2 regions of the Stenotrophomonas sp. GL_111 genome follow, and region 2 is predicted to be linked to the other one. Evidence: riboswitches for the same ligand, from Rfam matches in the RefSeq annotation. Region 2 holds a riboswitch; the other holds the start of a gene.
The links. Region 2 has a riboswitch for thiamine pyrophosphate ahead of AC3IPM_RS00840 (TonB-dependent siderophore receptor). Riboswitches for the same ligand answer to the same signal wherever they lie in the genome.
Positions count from the first base shown of each region.

Region 1: another riboswitch for thiamine pyrophosphate. It lies ahead of thiC (phosphomethylpyrimidine synthase ThiC); the one in region 2 lies ahead of AC3IPM_RS00840 (TonB-dependent siderophore receptor).

Region 1 is NZ_CM174421.1:3,556,864-3,567,175, forward strand. It holds gene AC3IPM_RS15820 (TonB-dependent receptor) at 1-1,396, opposite strand, end outside; gene AC3IPM_RS15825 (AraC family transcriptional regulator) at 1,465-2,346, opposite strand; gene AC3IPM_RS15830 (winged helix-turn-helix domain-containing protein) at 2,471-4,771, opposite strand; gene AC3IPM_RS15835 (ion channel) at 5,023-5,700, opposite strand; gene thiC (phosphomethylpyrimidine synthase ThiC) at 5,797-7,674, opposite strand; TPP riboswitch at 7,769-7,869, opposite strand; gene AC3IPM_RS15845 (BCCT family transporter) at 8,139-9,707, shown strand; gene ggt (gamma-glutamyltransferase) at 9,765-10,312, opposite strand, start outside.
Region 2 is NZ_CM174421.1:192,154-202,465, reverse strand. It holds gene AC3IPM_RS00860 (hypothetical protein) at 90-1,013, shown strand; gene AC3IPM_RS00855 (XVIPCD domain-containing protein) at 1,116-3,149, shown strand; gene AC3IPM_RS00850 (glycine zipper 2TM domain-containing protein) at 3,545-3,967, shown strand; gene AC3IPM_RS00845 (phosphotransferase enzyme family protein) at 4,049-5,185, shown strand; TPP riboswitch at 5,225-5,319, shown strand; gene AC3IPM_RS00840 (TonB-dependent siderophore receptor) at 5,385-7,550, shown strand; gene pnuC (nicotinamide riboside transporter PnuC) at 7,547-8,143, shown strand; gene AC3IPM_RS00830 (carboxylesterase family protein) at 8,154-9,083, opposite strand; gene AC3IPM_RS00825 (phosphocholine-specific phospholipase C) at 9,141-10,312, opposite strand, start outside.

The DNA.
Region 1 (10,312 bases), 1.1 Mb from region 2:
GCGGGTTCCACGGGGTGCAACCGGCGATCACGTTGCCAGCGGTGCCGCAACGGGCAACGCCGCCGGCATCGACGAACGACGGGCCCACAGCATTCTGCACATTGGGGATGAACAGGTTGCCGGTGCCGGACTTGACGCCCTTGTTCTGGTTGTAGACGTAGCCCACGTCCCAGTCCCAGTACTTGTCGGCGAACTCGAACGAGCCTTCCAGGCCAGCGCTGAAGCGGAAGGTATCCTGCTCGGATTCGGTCTGGCGCGGCATCTCGGAGGTGCGACGGATGAAGTCCGCATCCTTGCCCAGCGGGTTGTAGATGCTGTTGGCCGAGAGCTTGGTGCCATAGACTTCCGACTGGTACGGATAGCCGGCGATCTGCTGGGTTGCGCTGCGCTTGGTGTACAGCACGTTCGCGGTGGCGCGGATGTTGTCGGTGAGGTCGTAGTCGCCATTGGCGAACACCGAACGACGCTGCAGCTTGTTCTGCAGCCACATTTCCTGGCTGGCGTTGGTGTAGTCGCCGGTGCCGAATTCGCGGAAGTCGCCGATGGCATTGCCGGTGGCACCGGCAGCGCGGGTGTACCAGATGTCGTCGTCGGAATTCTTCGGGGTGCCCATGTCGTCGATCAGCACGCCCTGGTTGGACGCTGCCGACCAACCGTTGGCGCCGTTGGCATCCGGGGTCGGGTGGAACGGACCGTTCGGGTAACGGCTAAACGCACGGTCCCGTGCACGGACCTCGTCTTCCTTGCTGTACTCGGCACCGAAGGTGATCGAACCGCGCTCACCGGTCTGGCCGTAAACGAAGTTGTAGACTTCCTTCTGGCCGTCGCCCTGGCCGTACTGGCCGCCGTAGACGCTGGCTTCCAGACCGTTGAAGTTCTTGCGGGTGATGATGTTGATCACACCGGCGATGGCATCCGAACCGTAGATCGCCGAAGCGCCATCGGTCAGCACTTCGATGCGCTCGATGACCGAGGTCGGGATCGCAGCCAGATCGGTGTAGCCGCCGGTGCTCACGCCCATGCGCTTGCCGTCGAGCAGCACCAGGGTGCGCTCCGGGCCAAGGTTGCGCAGATCGACGTACTGACCACCCACTTCTTCACCGGACGAGAGCGCATCGGCGCGGCTGACCGCCGGCGAACCGGTGGCTGCCAGGTTCTGCACGATGTCGGCGACGCTGGTGAAGCCCTGCTTCTCGATGTCGGCGCGCTGCAGCGCGATCACCGGCTGCGCGGTTTCCATGCTGGCCTGACGGATGCGCGAACCGGTGACCGAGATGCGGTCAAGGTCGGTGGTGCCGCTGCTGGCTTCCTGCGCGGACGCGAAGGTCGGCGACAACGCAAGCGCAATGCCGGCGGGCAGAAGGCCCAGCCGAACTGCGGGTGAACGAAATTTCATGTTTCTCTCCGAGGTACGTTAGTGACGTGTTAAGACACCTCGGAAAGTTACGATTGCGTTGCAATGAATTATTTGCGTGAGACAACCGAAGACTTTGCCGACTCTGGCGAGAGATTCGCACCCGCCGCGCGATAGCGTGACGCAGACAACCCGAAGCGGGCACGGAACGCCCGTGCGAAGCTGCAGCAGTTGTCAAATCCGCTGGCCGCCGCGACTTCGCCCACCATCATGTCGGTATCGCGCAGCAGGTCCGCAGCGCGCTCAAGGCGCAGGCGCGCGGACAGCGACTGCGGGCTCTCCTGATACAGACTCTGGAAGGTCTTGGACAGGTACCAGCTGGAGAAGTTGGTCAGTTCAGCAAGTTCACCGATGCGCACCACGCGGTGGCTGTTGCCTTCCAGGTACAGGCGCGCACGCTGCATGCGGCCGAACACCTGGCGCTTGCGGCTGCGCGACCGGCCCGGACAGCGCTGCACGCCGCTGGCCATGCCCTGCTGCAACGCAGCCAGATGCAACAGCACCGGGCGCAGTGCCTGCGCGGGCTGGCCACTGGCCAGGGCATCGCGCCACAGCCGCAGCGCCACGCGCAGTTCGCCACGGGTCATCGTGCCGCGACCGGCGTACAGGCCGCAGTCGGCCAGGTCACTGAGTGCGCGCAGCGCATCCGGGGTCAGGCTCAGGCCGATGCACAGACCGTCGCGACCAGCCTGCACCATCGGGCGCGATTCCTTCTCGAAGGCGATCCACTCGCCCTGGCGCAGCCGGAACTTGCCCTCCTTCGATTCCACCCAGGCGCTACCGCGCAGCTGCATCCAGACCGTGAACGTGGTGCCGGTCGTCTGCAGGCTGCCCAGGCGGGCTACGCCAAGACACGCGGGCAGCGGACCGTCGTCGACGATCTTGTCCAGGGAGAGCGATTGGCCTCGATCGGCCAGGGAAAGCTGACGCATGACTGCACCGTGGGGTTTGCCGTTACGGGGCACCCGTTTTGCCAAATCAGGTCAACGCGGTCAGGAATTCCATCCGAGATTCATCCGAAATCGACACGACGTCGGCACGAAAGAATCACGAAGGCTATTTTTCCTTGAAGAACAGCAGGTTGGCGGCCGAGGAAAAGACCGGGGCGACCGGCGCCGGCAGGTTCATCACGCCGATGTCCGCGCCATCGGCCACGGCCAGCGCCAGGTACACCGCACTGCCATCGGGTTGCGCACTGAAGCCGTTACCGGCGCTCAGCCGATCACGGTCCAGGCAGTATTCGGTGCCGGCGTCCGGACTGTTGATGCGCGCGAACAGCGTGGCGCAATCAGCACGATTGGACAGGTAGTCCAGGCTGCCGTTACGAGCCACGGTCCAGGTCCGGTACCGCCAACGCGAGGGCCGGTCTTCGCTGACCTGCTGGATGCTGCCGGGGCTGAGCAGGGCATCGGCCGACCACAGGCCACCGGCCGAGAGCCGGGTAAACACCACGCGTTGGGCGGCGGCGTCGAAACGCGCCTGCGATACGCCTTCGATGCTGCCCAGCAGACGCCAGGGCGTGGCCCGCCGATCAAACAACGACAAGCGCATGCGCTCGTCCGGGTCGCGCTCGACCACCAGCACGTGATCGGCATCGCCGGCATACAGCGCCTGCAGCGGCTGCGCGACCGGGACCGGCAGCGCCACCACCTGCTCATCGCGCGGCGACACTTCATAGATCACCGGGCGCGCCTGTGCATCACGCCCGGATACGAGCAACGTGGTGCTGTCAGGCGACCAGTCGGCCGCTTGGCGGGTTTCCGGGCGCAGCCCTTCCACCGGGCGCAGTGAATCGGGGCGGGTCAGATCGGCCCACCACAGCCCGTAGTTGCCGGAGCGGTCCGAGGTGAACACCAGTTGGTGTCCATCCGGTGCGAGCATCGGCTGCCCATCGCGGCCATTGGAGGCGAACAGACGCTCGGGGCGTCCCGGATGCCCGTTCTCCACCGGCACCCGGAACAAGCCGAACTGCGCCTTGCGGTGCACGAAGGCCAGCATGTTGTTGTGCCGCGACAGCGCCGGTGATTGCGCATCGTCGATCCCGACATCGCGCAGCGTGCGCGTCTCGGTGTCCAGCTCATACAGCCGCGATTCGCTGTCCACGCGTCGGCCGAACACGATATGGCGGCTGTCGCTGCGCCAGGCCCAGCCGCGGATTTCGGCCGAATCGCCGGTCAACTGCTCGGGCACCCCGCCCTGGGCCGGCATCCGCCATAGATCGCCGATCTGCGGATTGCGCACGAACACGATCCAGCGGCCATCGGGCGAGAAACGCGGTGCGTAGTCAAAGCTGTCCTCGGCGATCTCGTAGTCCAGCGCCGTCCAGTGCCCACTGGCGAGATCCAGCACGCGGATGCCGCGGTGCGCGAAGCGCCCGGCCAATGAGCCGAATACCAGCCCGCGCCCATCCGGGGTCCAATCGAAACTGAGCAGTTCGGTGCCATCGCAACGGGTCAGGTGACGCAGGCCACCGCCCGTGGCATTGGCAACCAGCACCTCGCAGCTGTTGTCCACGCCGAACCTGGCAAAGGCGATCTCGCGGCCATTCGGCGACCAGTTCGGGAAGCGGTCGGAAAACCCGTCCGGCGTCTCGGTCAACAACCGCGCCGGCGCACTTCCGGAGGTCTGCACTTTGATGGTGCCGCCATCGGGGCGGCCGCTGTCGGCCTCGTAGGCCACCTGCGAGCCATCCGGCGACAGCGTGGGATAGGTTTCAAAGCCGGCGGTGGCGGTAATCAGGCGATACGGGCGCTGCGGGCTGCCGATGACCCGGCTGCCGTCTTCGAGCACACCATTGGGGGGTGCATCCGCGCGCGGTCGCTGCAGCAGCAACGCGGCCATCACCAGCAACGCCACCAGCATGCCCAGGCCGATCACCAGCAGGACATGGCGACGGATACGCCGCCAGCGGCTGCGCGGGGAACGCACTGGCGTGGCGATCACGTCATTCCCGGGCACCTCGGCCACTACCGCATCGAGATCCGCCGGATCGGCCAGCACCGGCTCCACCACGCTGACCGGCTGCAGCAGCCGATAGCCGGTCTTGGCGATGGTCTCGATATACGCCAGGCCGCCTTCGTCGTCGCCGGCAAAGGCCTTGCGCAGCTGGGTGACCGCCTGGGTCAGCACATCGTTGGTGGGCAGCGTATCGGGCCAGACCTCGGCGAACAGTTCATCGCGGGTCACCACCGCACCGGGGGTGCGCATCAGCACTTTCAGAACACCGAGTGCCTTGGGTGTCAGCCTGCGGACCCGACGCGCGCCATCCACGACCACCTCACGCGAAGACAGCGTCAGGGTGCAATCGCCGATTCGAATGACATCGGCCGCAGGCGTCTCACTTTCGATGCTGATCATTCCGGTGGTACGAGTGAATACTGAACAACAGGAACGCAGCATTCATCACGATCAAACGTTGATCGATCGAACCGCCAGATTCCGCACAAGGCATCAGCGCAAACCGCAAAAAAACTTTGGCGCGCGAATACTAGCCTATGCCGGTTAACCGCGCCTATGCGCGTGGACGACAACAGGCTCTCTCTCGCCGACGAATTCACATAAATCGCTTCACTATTCGCGTCTTCGGGCGCGAATTTTTTATCTGCGATTCAGTTTTGTGTCCGCTTGAGCATGGTCAGACCGACCAGCCGCGATACCACCAGGGCCACGTACATGACCCCTGAAAACTGCTCCAGCATAACCAGCGCACGGGCCTGCGGATGCACCGGCACCACGTCGCTCAGGCCGACCCCGGAAAGTAAACTGAAGCTCAGATAAAGCAGCTCCATCCACGTGCGTAATTCGGTCTCGCTGGTGGCCATGAAACTGCCGGGATACCACTGTTGGCAGACCGCGAATGCGAACGCGAACGCCCAGGCCAACAAGGTGAATGTCGCCCCGGCCGCGAACAGTTCGTCGCGGGTGACCTTGTGGTCCTGGAGCATGTAGGCGATCAGGCTGCCGGCGGTATAGAAGTACAGCAGGCATTCCAGCAGCTGCGCGGTGGTAACCAGCGCCGGCCGGCCGAGCAGCGCCCCGGCGATGGAGAACGCCACCGCCGGAACGGCCAGCAGCAGTGCCAGCCCTATCCCCAGCGGACTGCGCCGCACCACCCACAATGCCAACCCCAGCACGGCGATGCCGAACGCGCCGAACAACGCGCCGCTGGCACCGGCCTCGTCCATGGCCGGGTACAGCAACACGCCCAGCAGCTGTACGCCCAGCAACCAGGCAGAGGGATAGCGGCGGGCGATGGCCAGCCAACGGGTGGTGCGTGCGATTGCCATGCGGAGTCCCCTGCCCTGTCGCCGCCGAGCTTAGCCCGGACGCCGCGCAGGCCGGATGAGGATGCCGGGGCGGCACGCGCCACCCCGGCGCACGGCTCACTCCTGGCGATAGACCTCGGCGCCGAGCTCGCGGAACTGCGCCGACTTGTCGGCCATGCCCTCGCTGAGCGCGGCCTGGTCGCTCAGGCCATGTTCGGCGGCGTACTCGCGCACGTCCTGGGTGATCTTCATCGAGCAGAAGTGCGGGCCGCACATCGAACAGAAGTGGGCCAGCTTGTGCGCGTCCTTGGGCAGGGTCTCGTCGTGGAATTCCTTGGCCTTCTCCGGATCCAGCCCGAGGTGGAACTGGTCCTCCCAGCGGAACTCGAACCGCGCCTTGCTCAACGCGTTGTCGCGTACCTGCGCACCCGGATGGCCCTTGGCCAGGTCCGAGGCATGGGCGGCGATGCGGTAGGCCATGATGCCGTCGCGCACATCCTGGCGGTTGGGCAGGCCCAGGTGCTCCTTCGGGGTGACATAGCAGAGCATCGCGGTGCCGTACCAGCCGATCATCGCCGCGCCGATCGCACTGGTGATGTGGTCGTAGCCCGGCGCGATGTCGGTGGTCAGTGGCCCCAGCGTGTAGAACGGCGCTTCGCCGCACTCGCGCAGCTGCTTGTCCATGTTCTCCTTGATCAGCTGCATCGGCACGTGGCCGGGGCCTTCGATCATGGTCTGCACGTCGTGCTTCCAGGCGATTTTGGTCAGCTCGCCGAGGGTTTCCAGCTCACCGAACTGCGCCGCATCGTTGGCATCGGCGATGCAGCCCGGGCGCAGCCCATCGCCCAGCGAGAAGGTCACGTCGTAGGCCTTCATGATCTCGCAGATGTCTTCGAAATGCGTGTAGAGGAAGTTCTCCTTGTGGTGCGCCAGGCACCACTTGGCCAGGATGCTGCCGCCGCGCGAAACGATGCCGGTAACGCGCTTTGCGGTGAGCGGCACATAGCGCAACAGCACCCCGGCGTGGATGGTGAAGTAGTCCACGCCCTGCTCGGCCTGCTCGATCAGGGTGTCGCGGAAGATCTCCCAGGTGAGTTCTTCGGCGCGGCCATCGACCTTCTCCAACGCCTGATAGATCGGCACGGTACCGATGGCGACCGGCGAATTGCGGATGATCCACTCGCGGGTTTCATGGATGTGCTTGCCGGTGGACAGGTCCATCACCGTGTCGCCACCCCAGCGGATCGCCCACACCAGCTTTTCCACTTCCTCGGCGATGCCCGAGGACACCGCACTGTTGCCGATGTTGGCGTTGATCTTGGTCAGGAAGTTGCGGCCGATGATCATCGGCTCGCTTTCCGGATGGTTGATGTTGTTGGGCAGCACGGCACGGCCGCGTGCGATCTCGTCGCGCACGAACGCCGGCGTGATGATCTTCGGGATCGACGCACCGAAGGACTCGCCGGGATGCTGGGCCAGCAGCGCCGCATCGCGGATCGCCTCCAGGCGCTGGTTCTCGCGGATGGCCACGAACTCCATCTCCGGGGTGATGATGCCGCGGCGCGCGTAGTGCATCTGGGTGACATTGGCACCGGCCACCGCACGCCGCGGGGTGATCCGCGAGGGGAAGCGCACCGCATCCAGGCGGGCGTCGGTTTCGCGCGAGCGCCCGAAGCTCGAACTCAGGCCGTGCAGCAGTTCGGTATCACCGCGCTCGGCCACCCAGGCCGCGCGCAATGCCGGCAGGCCGACCGACAGATCGATCTGCACGTCGGGATCGGTGTACGGGCCGGAGGTGTCATACACGGTGACCGGGGCATTTTCTTCGCCACCGAACAGGGTGGGCGTGCGGGTCAGCACGATCTCGCGCATCGGCACCTGCAGGTCGCTGCGCGAGCCGGGTACATGGATCTTGCGCGATCCGGGAATCGGGCGGGTCACCGACTCGGAAAGTTGCTGGGCCTGTTGCTGCAGGGCGGAAGGCTGTGCGTTCATCGGGCATCGTCCAAAGAGGTCGGGGACGAAGCGGCGGCGCACGGCGGACGGAATGCGGGCGGTATCCGGGTGTGGTGGCCCGGTGGCGCAGTGCGTCTGCAGTTGCGAAGCTTCCTACGCCGGTATCAACCGGATCAGGTTCGAAGGGACTGTCTCAACCTTGGCCATGTGGCCGCGGTACCCCCGCTTCGGGGCGAATTAGAGCACAAAGGCCCGCACATTTCCGCCGCCGCGCACGCGATTGGCACCCGCATCGGCTTGGATGTGAACAAAGCGCTTACACCACTTGGCCTACAATGCTTCGGCGCGGTATCTGCTTGGATCACTCCAACTCCCCCGTGCAGCGCCAGGCCCTGCCCCCGCGCCGTCCGGCATCGACCGGCTTGATTCGCCCCAGTTGTCGCCGTTGTGCCGCTGGAGACTGCAAGCATTCGCTCGCCCCTTCTGTTCGGAGAAACTCCTGCATGGTGTTTCGTGTTTCCATCGCGCTGGTCCTGCTGCTGGTGCTGATTGCCGGGATTGCGCCCGGTCCTTTCGACGCGGTCGTCCAGACCGGCCTGGTGCATATCATCAAGAGCGCCGGCTGGCTGTACCTGCTGGTGGTGTTCGTCACCCTGTCGTTCCTGATGTACCTGGCATTTGGCCGTTTCGGCTCGCTGCGCATCGGCGGTGAAGACGCCGAGCCGGATTTTTCCAACGCCAGCTGGATGTCGATGCTGTTCGCCGCGGGCATGGGCATCGGCCTGGTGTTCTGGGGTGCGGCCGAGCCGATCTCACATTTCGTCAAACCGCCGGAAGGCCTGGCGCCACAGAGCATGGATGCCGCGCGCGCGTCGATGCGCTATGCGTTCTTCCATTGGGGCCTGCATCCGTGGGCGATCTACGCCCTGATCGGGCTGGCGATGGCCTGGTTCCAGTTCAACCGCAATGGCCGCGGCCAGATCAGTGATCTGCTGCAGCCCTTGATCGGCCGCCATCACCGCGGCTGGATCGGCACGGTGGTCAACGTGTCGGCCGTGGTGGCCACCGCGATCGGTGTGGCTACCACGCTGGGCTTCGGCACGATCCAGATCGCGGCGGGCATCGAACGGGTGTTCGGCATCCCCTCCACCGCGCCCGTGCAGCTGACCATCATCGCGGTCGCTTTCGTGCTGTACATGGCGTCCACCGCCAGTGGCGTCGAACGCGGCATCAAGTGGCTGTCCAACTTCAATCTCGGCCTGGCAGCGCTGCTGCTGGCGCTGGTGCTGGTGTTGGGGCCGACGGCGTTCATCTTCGATACCTTCACCACCACGATCGGCTCCTACCTCAACCAGCTGGTGACGATGAGCCTGCGCATGTCGCCGTTCTCGGGCAGCACCTGGGTGGCGGACTGGACGATTTTCTACTGGGCGTGGTGGATTGCCTGGGCACCGTTCGTGGGGTCGTTCATCGCGCGGGTATCGCGCGGGCGCAGCATCCGCGAGTTCGTGCTGGGCGTGGTGATCGCGCCGAGCCTGCTGGGCTTTCTGTGGTTCTCCGTGTTCGGCGCCACCGCGTTGTGGTCGCAGATCTTCGGCCATGTCGACCTGGTCCAGGCGCTGGGCAATGGCTATGAGACGGTACTGTTCACCATGTTCGACAGCCTGCCGATGCCGATGCTGCTGTCGGTGGTCGCGCTGGTGCTGCTGGTGATCTTCTTCGTCACTTCGGCCGATTCGGCGGTGCTGGTGCTGGCCACCATGTCCACCGATGAAGCGGGTGATCCGCCGTTGTCGCGGCGCATCACCTGGGGCGTGGCGATTGCGCTGATTGCCGGCTCACTGCTGCTGGCCGGTGGGCTGGACGCACTGCAGGGCATGATCACCATTGCCGCCTTGCCGTTCGCGCTGCTGATGCTGCTGGTGATGTGGTCGCTGTACCGCGTGTTGGATATGGAATACGCGCTGCAGCGACGCCGCGCGCAGCGCGCGCGGAAGATGATGGACGAGTGGATCGAGCGCGAAATCGCAGCGCAGGAAGAAACCCGCGACGAAGCGGCGCGGGCACCCTAGGTAACGTTCATGCGGGCGGTGCAGCCACGCATGGCGTGGCTCTACCGTTCTGTGTGCTCAGTAGCCTGCAGCCTGGCCATCCTTGCGGCTTTCGGATGCACCGTAGTAAACGCCGGTGTCAGGATCGCGCAGGATCGCCTGGTAGCCGCCGTAAGGGCCATCGGCGAACACCACGCGGTGGCCCTTGCGCATCAGCGCACGCACCGTTTCATACGGGAAGCCGGTTTCCAGGTTCACCTCGCCGCCATCACGCATCGCGGTGGCCTGGCCGGTCGGCTCGGTCGAGCCCTCGTGCTGGATGCGCGGGGCATCGCCGGCCTCCTGCAGGTTCATGCCGAAGTCGACCATGTTCATCACGATCTGCGCATGCCCCTGCGGCTGCATCGCACCGCCCATCACCCCGAAACTCATCCATGGCTTGCCATCCTTGGTCACAAAGGCGGGAATAATGGTCTGGAACGGCCGCTTGCCCGGCGCATAGCCGTTGGGATGATCCTTCTGCAGCACGAACATCTCGCCGCGGTCCTGCAGGATGAAGCCCAGCCCCGGCGGGGCCATGCCGCTGCCCATGCCGCGGTAGTTGGACTGGATCAGCGACACCATCA
Region 2 (10,312 bases):
CCGGCCCATCACAACGCCCCCCGCGTGTCGGTTACGGGGCGTCTACTGTGCCGTGGCTTACGGCACCCGCAGAATCCATGGAGAGGCGCATGTTTCCCCCCCTGAAGTCCAGCCTGAGCAAGGCCTGCCTGCGCATGACGCTGGCCGTTGCGCTTGTTTCGCTGCTGGCTGCCTGCAGCCCCTCGACTCCTACCGCCGCGTCACCCCAGGGCGCCCCGGCGCCACGACAGGATGTTGCCCCGATGCAGAACACCCCGACTCCCGCCGCCGCCACGCCGCCCGATGCGGGCAGCGTGCTGTATTTCATCTACCAGGTCGACGGCGACGGTGCCACCTCCTATGAAGTGGCCAATGGCAGCGTGGCGACCTTCTGGTTCGGTCATGCCTTCGAACTGGCCGGCACCCGCTACTACACCGGTTTCGCCTGGAACACGCCCAACAAATACGGCAAGCCCGGCGAAGACGAGGCCGGCCCGACCACCCAGGTCACCCTCACCGAGGCCACCTTCACCCTGACCGGCACCACGCCGAACCGGCCGTGGGTGTTCAAGGGCATGGAGCGTGACATCGGCAGCATCGGTGCCTACGGCACTGCCGCGCAGATCGACGACAAGCGCAAGCCGGTGGAGTACCGCACCCCGGCCGGCAAGCTGCTGCTGGCCGTGCCGACCACCAGCGTCGATGCCGGTTCCAGCATCGATGGCTATGCGCTGCTGCTGTTCAACCCGCACTACGAACAGGAAAAGGACGACGACCGCGTCTGGGCGTTCCTGGGTTCGGTGGTGACCGGCGAGGACAACGCGGCGGCCTGCGACGGCGGCGCGGTGATGCCGTGCATCGGCAGCGACGGCGTGCTGGCCTTCAGCGACGCCCCGGGCAGCGACCTGCCGCGCATCAACATCCAGCGCAGTGGCACCACCTTCTCCGGCCCGGACCAGACCCGTGCACTGGGCGAGGCCGACACCGCGCACTACGCCTACGATCCGGCAACCCGGGCGTACGCCAAGCAGTAAGCAGCACGCAGGACCTGTTGACCGACATGTTGAAGACTCATGGATGAGTCCGGTTGGCGTAATGCGGCAAAGGCCGCTCCATCAACCCCAGAGGAAGACGTCATGGCACAACGTGACTACAGCAAAAAGGAAGTTCTCGACATCATCGAGCAGGTCGCGCAGCGCAAGGGCATCCCGGCCGAGGATTTCCTGCGCTTTGCCCACATCGAAACCGGCGGCGGCTTCGACGAGCGCGCACACAACAAGACCACCGACGCACGCGGCCTGTTCCAGTTCCTGCCGTCCTCGGCGCAGCGCTACGGCCTGACCGGGCATGAGTTCGATCCGACCCGCAACACCGAGGCGGCCGCGGACATGTTCACCCGCAACCTGGCGGACATGCAGAAGCGCCATGACCGTACCGGGCACCCGTATCTGTCCGGCGAAGACAAGCCCACCGGGCTGGACCTGTACCTGGCCCACCAGCAGGGCGAGGCCGGTTACGGCTCGATCCAGACCGCGATCGCGACCGGCACGTTCGGCGTGGTGCGCGACCGCCACGGCGACCCGATCGACATGCGCCCGCGGATCATGGCGCAGATCGGCAGCGACGTTGAAAAGCTGACCGGCCATACCCGCGCCGAGATGCGCACGATGAACGACCACGACCTGGCCAGCAGCTTCGCCCAGTACTACGACCGCAAGTACGATGCGATCAGCATTCCGGAAAAGAACATCGCCCCGCTGACGGAAGCGCAGGCACGCCCCGCGCCCGTGCAGAGCGTGACGCCGCCGGCACAGACCGCGGCCGTCGCTGCAGGCGCCGCCACCGTGGCGGCCACCGCGGCCACTACCGCCGCGGCCGCCGCGAACCCGGACACGCCCGGCATCCGCCTGGATGCGGCCTACAACGCCGGCGTGAAATACGACGACGTTCGCTACGCGATCAACATCCCGTCCAGCTCGCTTTACCAGGGCAAGGGCATCACCGGCAAGAACGTCGAGCAGGGCTTCATCGACTGCTCGGGCTGGGTCGGTGAGCTGCAGAACCGCACCCAGGACGAGATCAACGGCAAAGCCGGCCACGACGTGTTCAGCGCGGCCGACAAGATCAAACTGGGCTACGCCGGCTCGGGCACGATCGTGCACAACGCCTACAAGGAATCCGGCGTGCTGCTCGATCGTGCCGGCATCATGAAGCCGGGTGCGCTGCAGGAAGGCATGGTCATCGGCCTGGATACGGCCAAGACCAAGCACGAACACTGGAACGGCATCGACCACATCGTGATGGTGGTGCGCGACCCGAACACCGACAAGCTGTTGATCAGCCAGTCCTCGGGCAGCAAGGGCGTGCACACCATGCCGGTGGAGGATTACCTCAAGCAGGTCGAGAGCCACCCGAACTGGAAGGTCTTCGCCTCCGATCCGCTGTCCAAGGCGCGCAACCTGCTGGAAAGCCACACCCAGGACCGCGTGCAGGGCCAGGCCCCCTCCACCCCGAACCACGATGCCGCAGGCAAGCAGGGCCACGTCCAGGCGGAAGCCAGCGGTGGCGTGCACAAGCTGGGCGCGGACAACGAGCAGGTGCGCAAGGCACAGGAGCACCTGGGCTGGCTGGGCTACGTCGGCGCCGACGGCAAGCCGTTGTACGAAGACGGCAAGCTCGGCCGGAACACCGAAGCGGCCGTGCGCCAGTTCCAGCGCGACAACGGCCTGGACGCCGATGGCGTGATCGGTCCCAAGACCACCTCGGCGATGCTCGATGCGCGCGAGCGCCCGCTGCTCAACGATGCGCGTCACCCGCAGCACCCGATGTACAACCAGGCGCTGAAGGGCATGGAAGGCCTGCCGGCCGGCACCTTCAAGGACCGTCCTGCACTGGAGGCCGCGGCCGCCGCACTGACCCACGATGCCAAGGCCGCCGGCCTGAGCCGCATCGATTCAGTCGTGCAGAGCACCAACGGCGAGCGCGTGTTCGCCGTGCAGGGCCAGCCCAACGACCCGGCGATGCACCGCGCCGCGATGGACCTCAAGGAACCCACCGAACGCAGCATGGCCCACAGCAGTGGCGCCGTGCAGGGCGCACCGAATGTTCTGCAGCAGCAGAACCCGCAGCAGGAGCAGGAGCAACAGACCCAGCGCTCAATGAACCACTGAGTCGAACGGGCAGGACGCCCACCGGGCAGGGAGCCCACTGAAAAGGCCGTGCATCGCACGGCCTTTTCTTTGGTTCGCAACATCTTGCACGGCGCTGTCTTCGTTCTGGGTGTGAGGCGAGCGTTGGGGCCCCGTTGGCCGCAGGCCGGCGCCGGGGGACATTCGCGCGCATGGGCATCAGGCCCCGCGCCCCAGCCCTCTGCACCGCGCGGCCTTACACGGAGAAGCACCGTTCCTTTTGCAATTCAGGGCTCAGACAGGTGATTTTCAGCGCCGCTTCATGCCGATTGCCGCTAGATGAATGCGCACCTCGGGTGGCGCCGCGCGGCAATGTTCCGACAATGTTCGGGCGCCAGCGTGGTATCCGTGGCAAGCACCTCACTGGAGAACCGCACATGTTCAATCTATCCGCACTCAGCCTCCGTGGACTGGCGATGGCCCTGGCCCTCACCGCAGGTGTGGCCGTCGTCGGCGATGCCAGCGCCCTGTCCAAAAAGGACAAGCGCACCGTGGTCGGTGCGGTGGTGGGCGGTGTGGCCGGCCACCTGCTCTCCAATGGCGACCCGGCAGCGACTGTCGGCGGCGCGGTGGCCGGTGGCGCCATCGGCAACCTGACCACACGCGACAACCGCGATCATCGCTATGACCGCCGTTACGACCAGCGCTACAACCAGCGTTATGACCAACGGTACGACCAGCGCTATGACCGCCGCTACGGCTACGACCGTGGCTATGACCGCCGCAATCAGCGCAGCCGCTGGGAACACCAGCAACGCGAACGTCGCGACTGGGATCGTCGCCAGGGCCGCGGCTGGTAAACGCGCAGGGCCTGCAGGCTGACCGGGGCGCGGAGTACCATGCTCGGCTTCGCGCCCCGCCCGCCCTGCACCGCACCTGCCATGACCCACACCGACCACCACGTCCAGGGCCTCAACAACGACGCCGTGGCGGCCGACTGGCCGGCAATCAGCGCTGCGGAAATCACCTGGTTGCGCGGCCGCTTCCCACAGCTGCAGGGCGACGGCGAGGTGCGTTGGCACAGCCCGCGCCCGCTGTCCGCCGCGGCTATCGTGGAAGGCGCGGGGCAACCGGTCTTCATCAAGCGGCACCATTACAGCGTGCGCACCGCGGCGGTGCTCAACGAAGAACATCGGCTGATCGAGCACCTCGCTGCCGCGGGCGTGCCGGTGGTCGGGCTGCTACGCGACGCCGGTGGCGCCACGGCGGTCGAACACGCCGGCTGGACCTATGAACTGCATACCGTCGGGGTCGGCCAGGACCTGTACCGCGATGCGCCGTCGTGGACGCCGCTGGACGATGTCGCACAGGCGCTGGAGGCCGGCCGGATGCTCGCCTCCCTGCACCGCGCCACCGCCAGCCATCCGGTGGCCCAGCGCAGCACGCACATCCTGGTGGCACGCGACGACCTGATCCGCAGTGCCGATCCAATCGCCCATCTGCAGCGCGACCTGGCGGATCGGCCGGGCCTGGCCGACTACCTGGCGCACACGCCCTGGCAGGACGAGCTCAAGCGCACGGTGCTGCCCTGGCATGCCGGTATGGCCGAGCGTCTGCAGGCCGAGCCGGCGCTGTGGGCGCACAACGACTGGCATGTCTCCAACCTGCTCTGGCAGCCCCACGATGGCGCGATGCAGGTCAGCACCGTCCTCGACTTCGGCCTGGCCTCGCCCACCAGCGCCCTGTTCGACCTGGCCACGGCCATCGAACGCAACGCGATCGCCTGGCTGCAGCTCGAACGCGGTGCGCAGGCGGTGCACCTGGACATCGCACTGGCCCTGCTCGACGGCTACCGGCAGGTGCTGCCGCTGTCGGCCGGGCGTGTGCACCTGATGGCCGACCTGCTGCCGCTGGTCCACGTCGACTTCGCGCTGTCGGAAGTCGAGTATTTCCAAGGTGTTACCGGCTCCACCGCGAACGCCGACGTGGCCTACCACACCTTCCTGCTGGGGCATGCCGCGTGGTTCGCCAGCACCGAGGGGCGGCGCCTGCTCGAGGCCCTGCACGCCGCCGCCTGAGCCTGCACGGGCAAATCCGTACCATTTGTGGTGAAATAGCCTTTGAAGCGGGGGTGCCTGGATTGCCAGGCTGAGAGAGTCCCTTGGAACCTGATCCGGTTTGCACCGGCGTAGGGAGCTTTGAGCAGTGGGCGCACCGCATCGGCGGTCTGCGCGCGTTCGCCGTCGCTTCGTCTCCCCATCGCTGATGACGAATCGCATGAACCGCTGCTATCGAACCTCGCTGTTGACCGCCGCCCTGTGCGCCGCCCTGCCGCTGCACGCCGCCGCCGCAGAAGCCGACGACCGCTCCCCGACCGAACTTGCCGCTGTCCGCGTGCAGGCACGCCAGCCTGCTGCGGACGCCGTTGCGTCGGGCAGCTTCGGCGCCGGCGACTGGAAAAGCACGCCGGCCTCGATGAACGTGCTCGATCGCGCGGTACTGGACCGCCTGCAGGTGCGCACCCTGTCCGAGCTGGCCCGCAGCGATGCCTCGCTGGGCGATGCCTATGCGCCGGTGGGCTATTACCAGAACATCGCGATCCGCGGCTTTGCGCTCGACCCGGGTACCGGCTATCGCTTCAACGGCCTGGCCATCACCGGTGAGCAGCGCCTGGCGCTGGAGAACGTGGAGCGGGTGGAGATCCTCAAGGGCGAGGCCGGTCTGGCGGCCGGGGTGATGGCACCGGGCGGCATCATCAACTACGTCGGCAAGCGGCCGGCGCAGGTGCGCAACGTCACCTTGGGCACCGACGCGGAAGGCTCGCGCTATGCCGCCGTGGACGTGGGCCACTGGCTGACGCCGCGCGTCGGGGTGCGCTTCAACGCGGCCTGGGAAGACACCGATTCGTATGTCGACCACGCCGATGGTCGGCGCAATTTCTACGCGCTGGCCACCGACTGGCTGATCGGCGAGCGCGGCAAACTGGAAGTGGATGCCAACTACCAGACCAGCGCGCAGCGTTCGGTGTCCGGCTACCAGCTGCTGGGGGCTTCGCAGCTGCCGCGTGGGGTGGACCGCACGCGCATGCTCGGCTACCAGCCGTGGCAGCAGCCGGTCGGCATCCAAAGCACCAACCTCACCGCGCTGCATACCTACGACTTCAACGCCGACTGGCAGTCGCGCGTGTCGGTGAGCCACAGCCGCTCGGTGATCGATGACAACGTCGCCTTCGCCTACGGTTGCTACTACGCCGCGCAGTGCGCCGATGGCAGCGTGCCGGGCAACTACTTCGCGCCCAACGGCGACTACGACGTCTACGACTACCGCAGCCCCGACGACACGCGCCGCAACCAGGAAGCGCGCGCGGAACTGCGCGGGGCGTTCGCCACCGGTCGCATCGGCCACCAGCTGACGCTGGGCGTGGATGGGTTCCGACGCACCGTGGACAAGCGCCAGAACGTCAACGAGTACGTGGGCACGGCCAACATCGCCGACCCGCGGTTGCCGGTGTTCGCGCCGTCGCCGAAGCTGCCCGGTGCCTCGGCACGGCGCCTGGACAGCCGGCAGACGGCGGTGTTCGCTCTGGACCGGATCAGCTTCGGTACGGACTGGGAATGGCTGGCCGGCGGCCGCTACGTGCGCCTGGACGAACGTGCCTACGACAAGCGCGGCACCCCGCAGCGGCACAGCCGCCTGTCGCGCTTCCTGCCGCAGACCGCGCTGGTCTGGAAGGCCACCGACGAGATCAGCGCGTACGCCAGCTACGTGCGCGGCATCGCGCTGGGCCAGGAGGCGCCGTTCTGGACCTCCAATGCCGACACCTTCCTGCCGCCGGTGGAATCGCGCCAGCTCGAGGTCGGCATCAAGTACGCCTCGGCCACGGCGCTGACCCTGGGCGCGGCGGTGTTCCGCACCAGCCAACCCTGGCAGTTCGCCCAGCCCGACGGCAGCGATGCCGGTTACACCTTCGTCCAAGCCGGCACCCAGACCCACACCGGGTTGGAGCTGACCGCCAACGGCCACCTCACCGAGCGCCTGGACATCACCGCCAGCGCGGCCCTGCTGCAGGCCCGCGCACGCGATGCCGGCACGCCGACCTACGAGGGCCACCAGCTGGTCAACGTGCCCAAGGCGCGTGCCAGCGTGCAGTTGAATTACCAGCTGCCGTTCGTGCCCGGTCTGGGCGTCAGCGGCGCGTGGCGCTATGCGGCCTCCAACGTGGCCACCGCCGATGGGCGGGTGCGTGCACCGCGCTACCAGGTGGTCGATGCCGGCGTGGTCTTCCAGCACACGCTGCGCGATCACGCGGTGCGTTGGAACCTGTCGGTGGACAACGTGTTCAACCGTTTCTACTGGCGCGATACCGGCAGCAGCTTCGGTGACTACTACCTGTTCCCGGGTGCACCGCGCCAGGCGCGCCTGTCGGTGAACGTGGCGCTATGAACGGCGCTGCGCTGCTGGAATGGTCGGCGGTTGCCTTCAGCATCCTGGGCGTGTGGCTGATGGCGCAACGGCGGATGCTGGCCTGGCCGGTGGGCCTGGTCGCCGTTGCGCTGTACACGCTGGTATTCGCCGAAACCCGGCTGTACTCCGATGCCCTGCTGCAGGTCGCCTTCGCCGGCTTCCTGGTCTACGGCTGGCGCAGTTGGCGCCAGCACGCGCACCAGGACGGGCAGATCATCATCGTGGTGCTGCCACGGCGGCAGCTGCTGCGCGACCTCGGTGTGGGGCTGGTGTTCGGCATCGCGCTCGGCGCGGCCATGCACAGCTTCACCGATGCCGCGCTGCCGTGGCTGGATGCGATGCTGGCCGCGCTGAGCCTGGTGGCACAGTGGTGGCAGGCACGCCGACACACCGCGGCCTGGTGGCTGTGGATCGTGGTCGACATCGTGTACGTCGGCATGTACCTGGTGAAGTCGCTCAACGTCACCGCCGGGCTTTATCTGGTCTTCGTCGGTCTGGCGGTGATGGGGCTTCGTGCATGGACCGCGGCAGGCCGGGCCGGCGTAGCGTTTGCCGACGAACAGCCGCGCTGAAGGCGGCGCTTCAGCGACCGCAATGGACCGGATCGGGGTACGCGTGCGCGCTGCCTTGGTGTGCCTGCGCGCCCGGCCCGTGCGTGGCACGGCGCTGCTGGAACAGCCAGTCGCGCCACGCGTGTCCCGGCTGGATATCGTCCGGCAGCTGATGGGCAAGGCCGGTGTACTCGCGGAACCGGATGTGGCCGGCCCCGGCCGTTTGCAGGGCGGCAAAGAAGCGCCGGTCGGCGGTGATCGGGTTTTCCAGATCGGCATCGCCGTGCATGATCAGCAGCGGAAGATCGCGCAACGCGGCCGCATGCGCATCGCACGGTGCGATACCGGAGATCGGCACGCTGGCCGCGAACAGCGCCGGGTCCAGGATCGGCGCCCACCAGGCCGCCGATCCGCCCATCGAGAAGCCCACCGTATAGACCCGGCCGGTATCCACCGGGTGCGCGGCGGCGAATGACCTGGCCAGTTCCAGCGCCGCCTTCAATGCTGGCGCGGCATCGGAGGCCTGGTCGGGCGCTGCCGGTCCGTAGTTGGCGCTCCGGATCGGGAACTGCGGAACCAGCACATAGGTCGGATGGCGCTCGCGTACCGCCGGCAGTGCCCAGCTTTTTGCCAGGCGGTCGAGCTGGCTGAGGTTGTCGGTGCCGATTCCGCCGGACCCGTGGAACTGGAGCACCAGCGGATAGCGTTTCCCGGCCTCGACCGTGGGCGGGCGCAACAGGCGATACGGCAGCACGCTGCCATCGGACGCGATGAAACGGCCCGTCTCGAAGCTACCGGTATCGACCGACGCTACCGCGTCCTTCGGCAGCGCGGCGATGCCCGCAATCCGCTCATGTACCGCATGCCCCCGCGCGCATCCGCCGAGCAGCAGGCAGACCGCCAAAGCAGCAATCCGTCGTCTACGTGCGCGTGCGAAAGCCGTGGTGATCGTGTCTGTCATGCCGCAATTCTAGACGCCGATCCGCGCGGGACAGCGCGCGGCCGCTACGGGATTTTCTTATGACTCCTGCTTGCCCAGGTTGTCGTTGTCGTCCAGCAGCAGGCGCATTCCCTCGGTGCCCATCGCCGGATCGGTGCAGCCCGGTCGGCCATCTTCGACACGACCGGCCAGGCGCTGCGATCCGCCGGGATAGCTCAGTATCAGGTCATACCACCCCTGGGTAGGCACGGCATCCCAGCCCAGCTCGGTGCGCTGGCCCGGTGCCAGCGTGATCTGACGCGCCGGCATCGACGCGGCGTACGCACCCGCAGCCAGCGTGACCAGCACCGTAGTCGCGGCAGGGTTGTACAGCTGCAGGCGCAGCCCGGCAGCACTGCGATCAACGCTGGCTTCAAGTGCGGCTTCCGCGTTCGCATCGCCGCGATAGTGGCGGTGGAAGCCATTCGGGCCGAGCAGCCACAGGTCATAGCCCTGCTGTGCATGCAGCGGCCAATGCCCCTCCAGCGGCGCGCCCGGCAGCAGCGTGTAGCGGCGCGGGACGGCGTCCAGCTGCAGCCGGTCGTAGACATGCAGCACCGCCGGCGCTCCCTCACAGCCCAGGCGCAGGCGCACGCCACGCTGTTGCGCATCCACCACCAGCGTTGCGTGAGGGCGGTACGGCAGCGCGCGTGCCGGACGCACGCCCGGTTCCTGCTGCGCGGGTACTAGGCCGTCGGGCAGTACCGGGACGGTGCGCCCCGGCAACGCCGCCGCGCGTGCGGCCCGCTCGGCCGTGGCCGGCAGGCTGGCGATGAAAGGACGTGCATCGGAATGCGAAAAATCGAAGGCGCCGGTGAGGTCGCCGCACACCGCGCGTCGCCATGGCGACAGGTCCGGTGCGGCGACACCGAAGCGACGCTCGATCAGGCGGATCACCGAGGTGTGGTCGTAGACCTGCGAATCGACCCAGCCACCGCGGCTCCACGGCGAGATCACGTACAGCGGCACCCGCGGGCCCAAACCATACGGGCGACCACGCAGATCGAGCGGATCCTGTTTCTCGTTGCCCGGCGAAGGCTGCCGGTGGTACTCGCCGTCGGTGGCCACCGCCGAGGCACCGGCCCATCCCCCTGCCACGCTGGGGTCCGGTGAGGGCGGTGCCGGCGGTGGTACGTGATCGAAGAAGCCATCGTTCTCGTCGAACATCAGCAGCAGCGCGGTGCGGCTCCACACCTGTGGGTCGGCGGTCA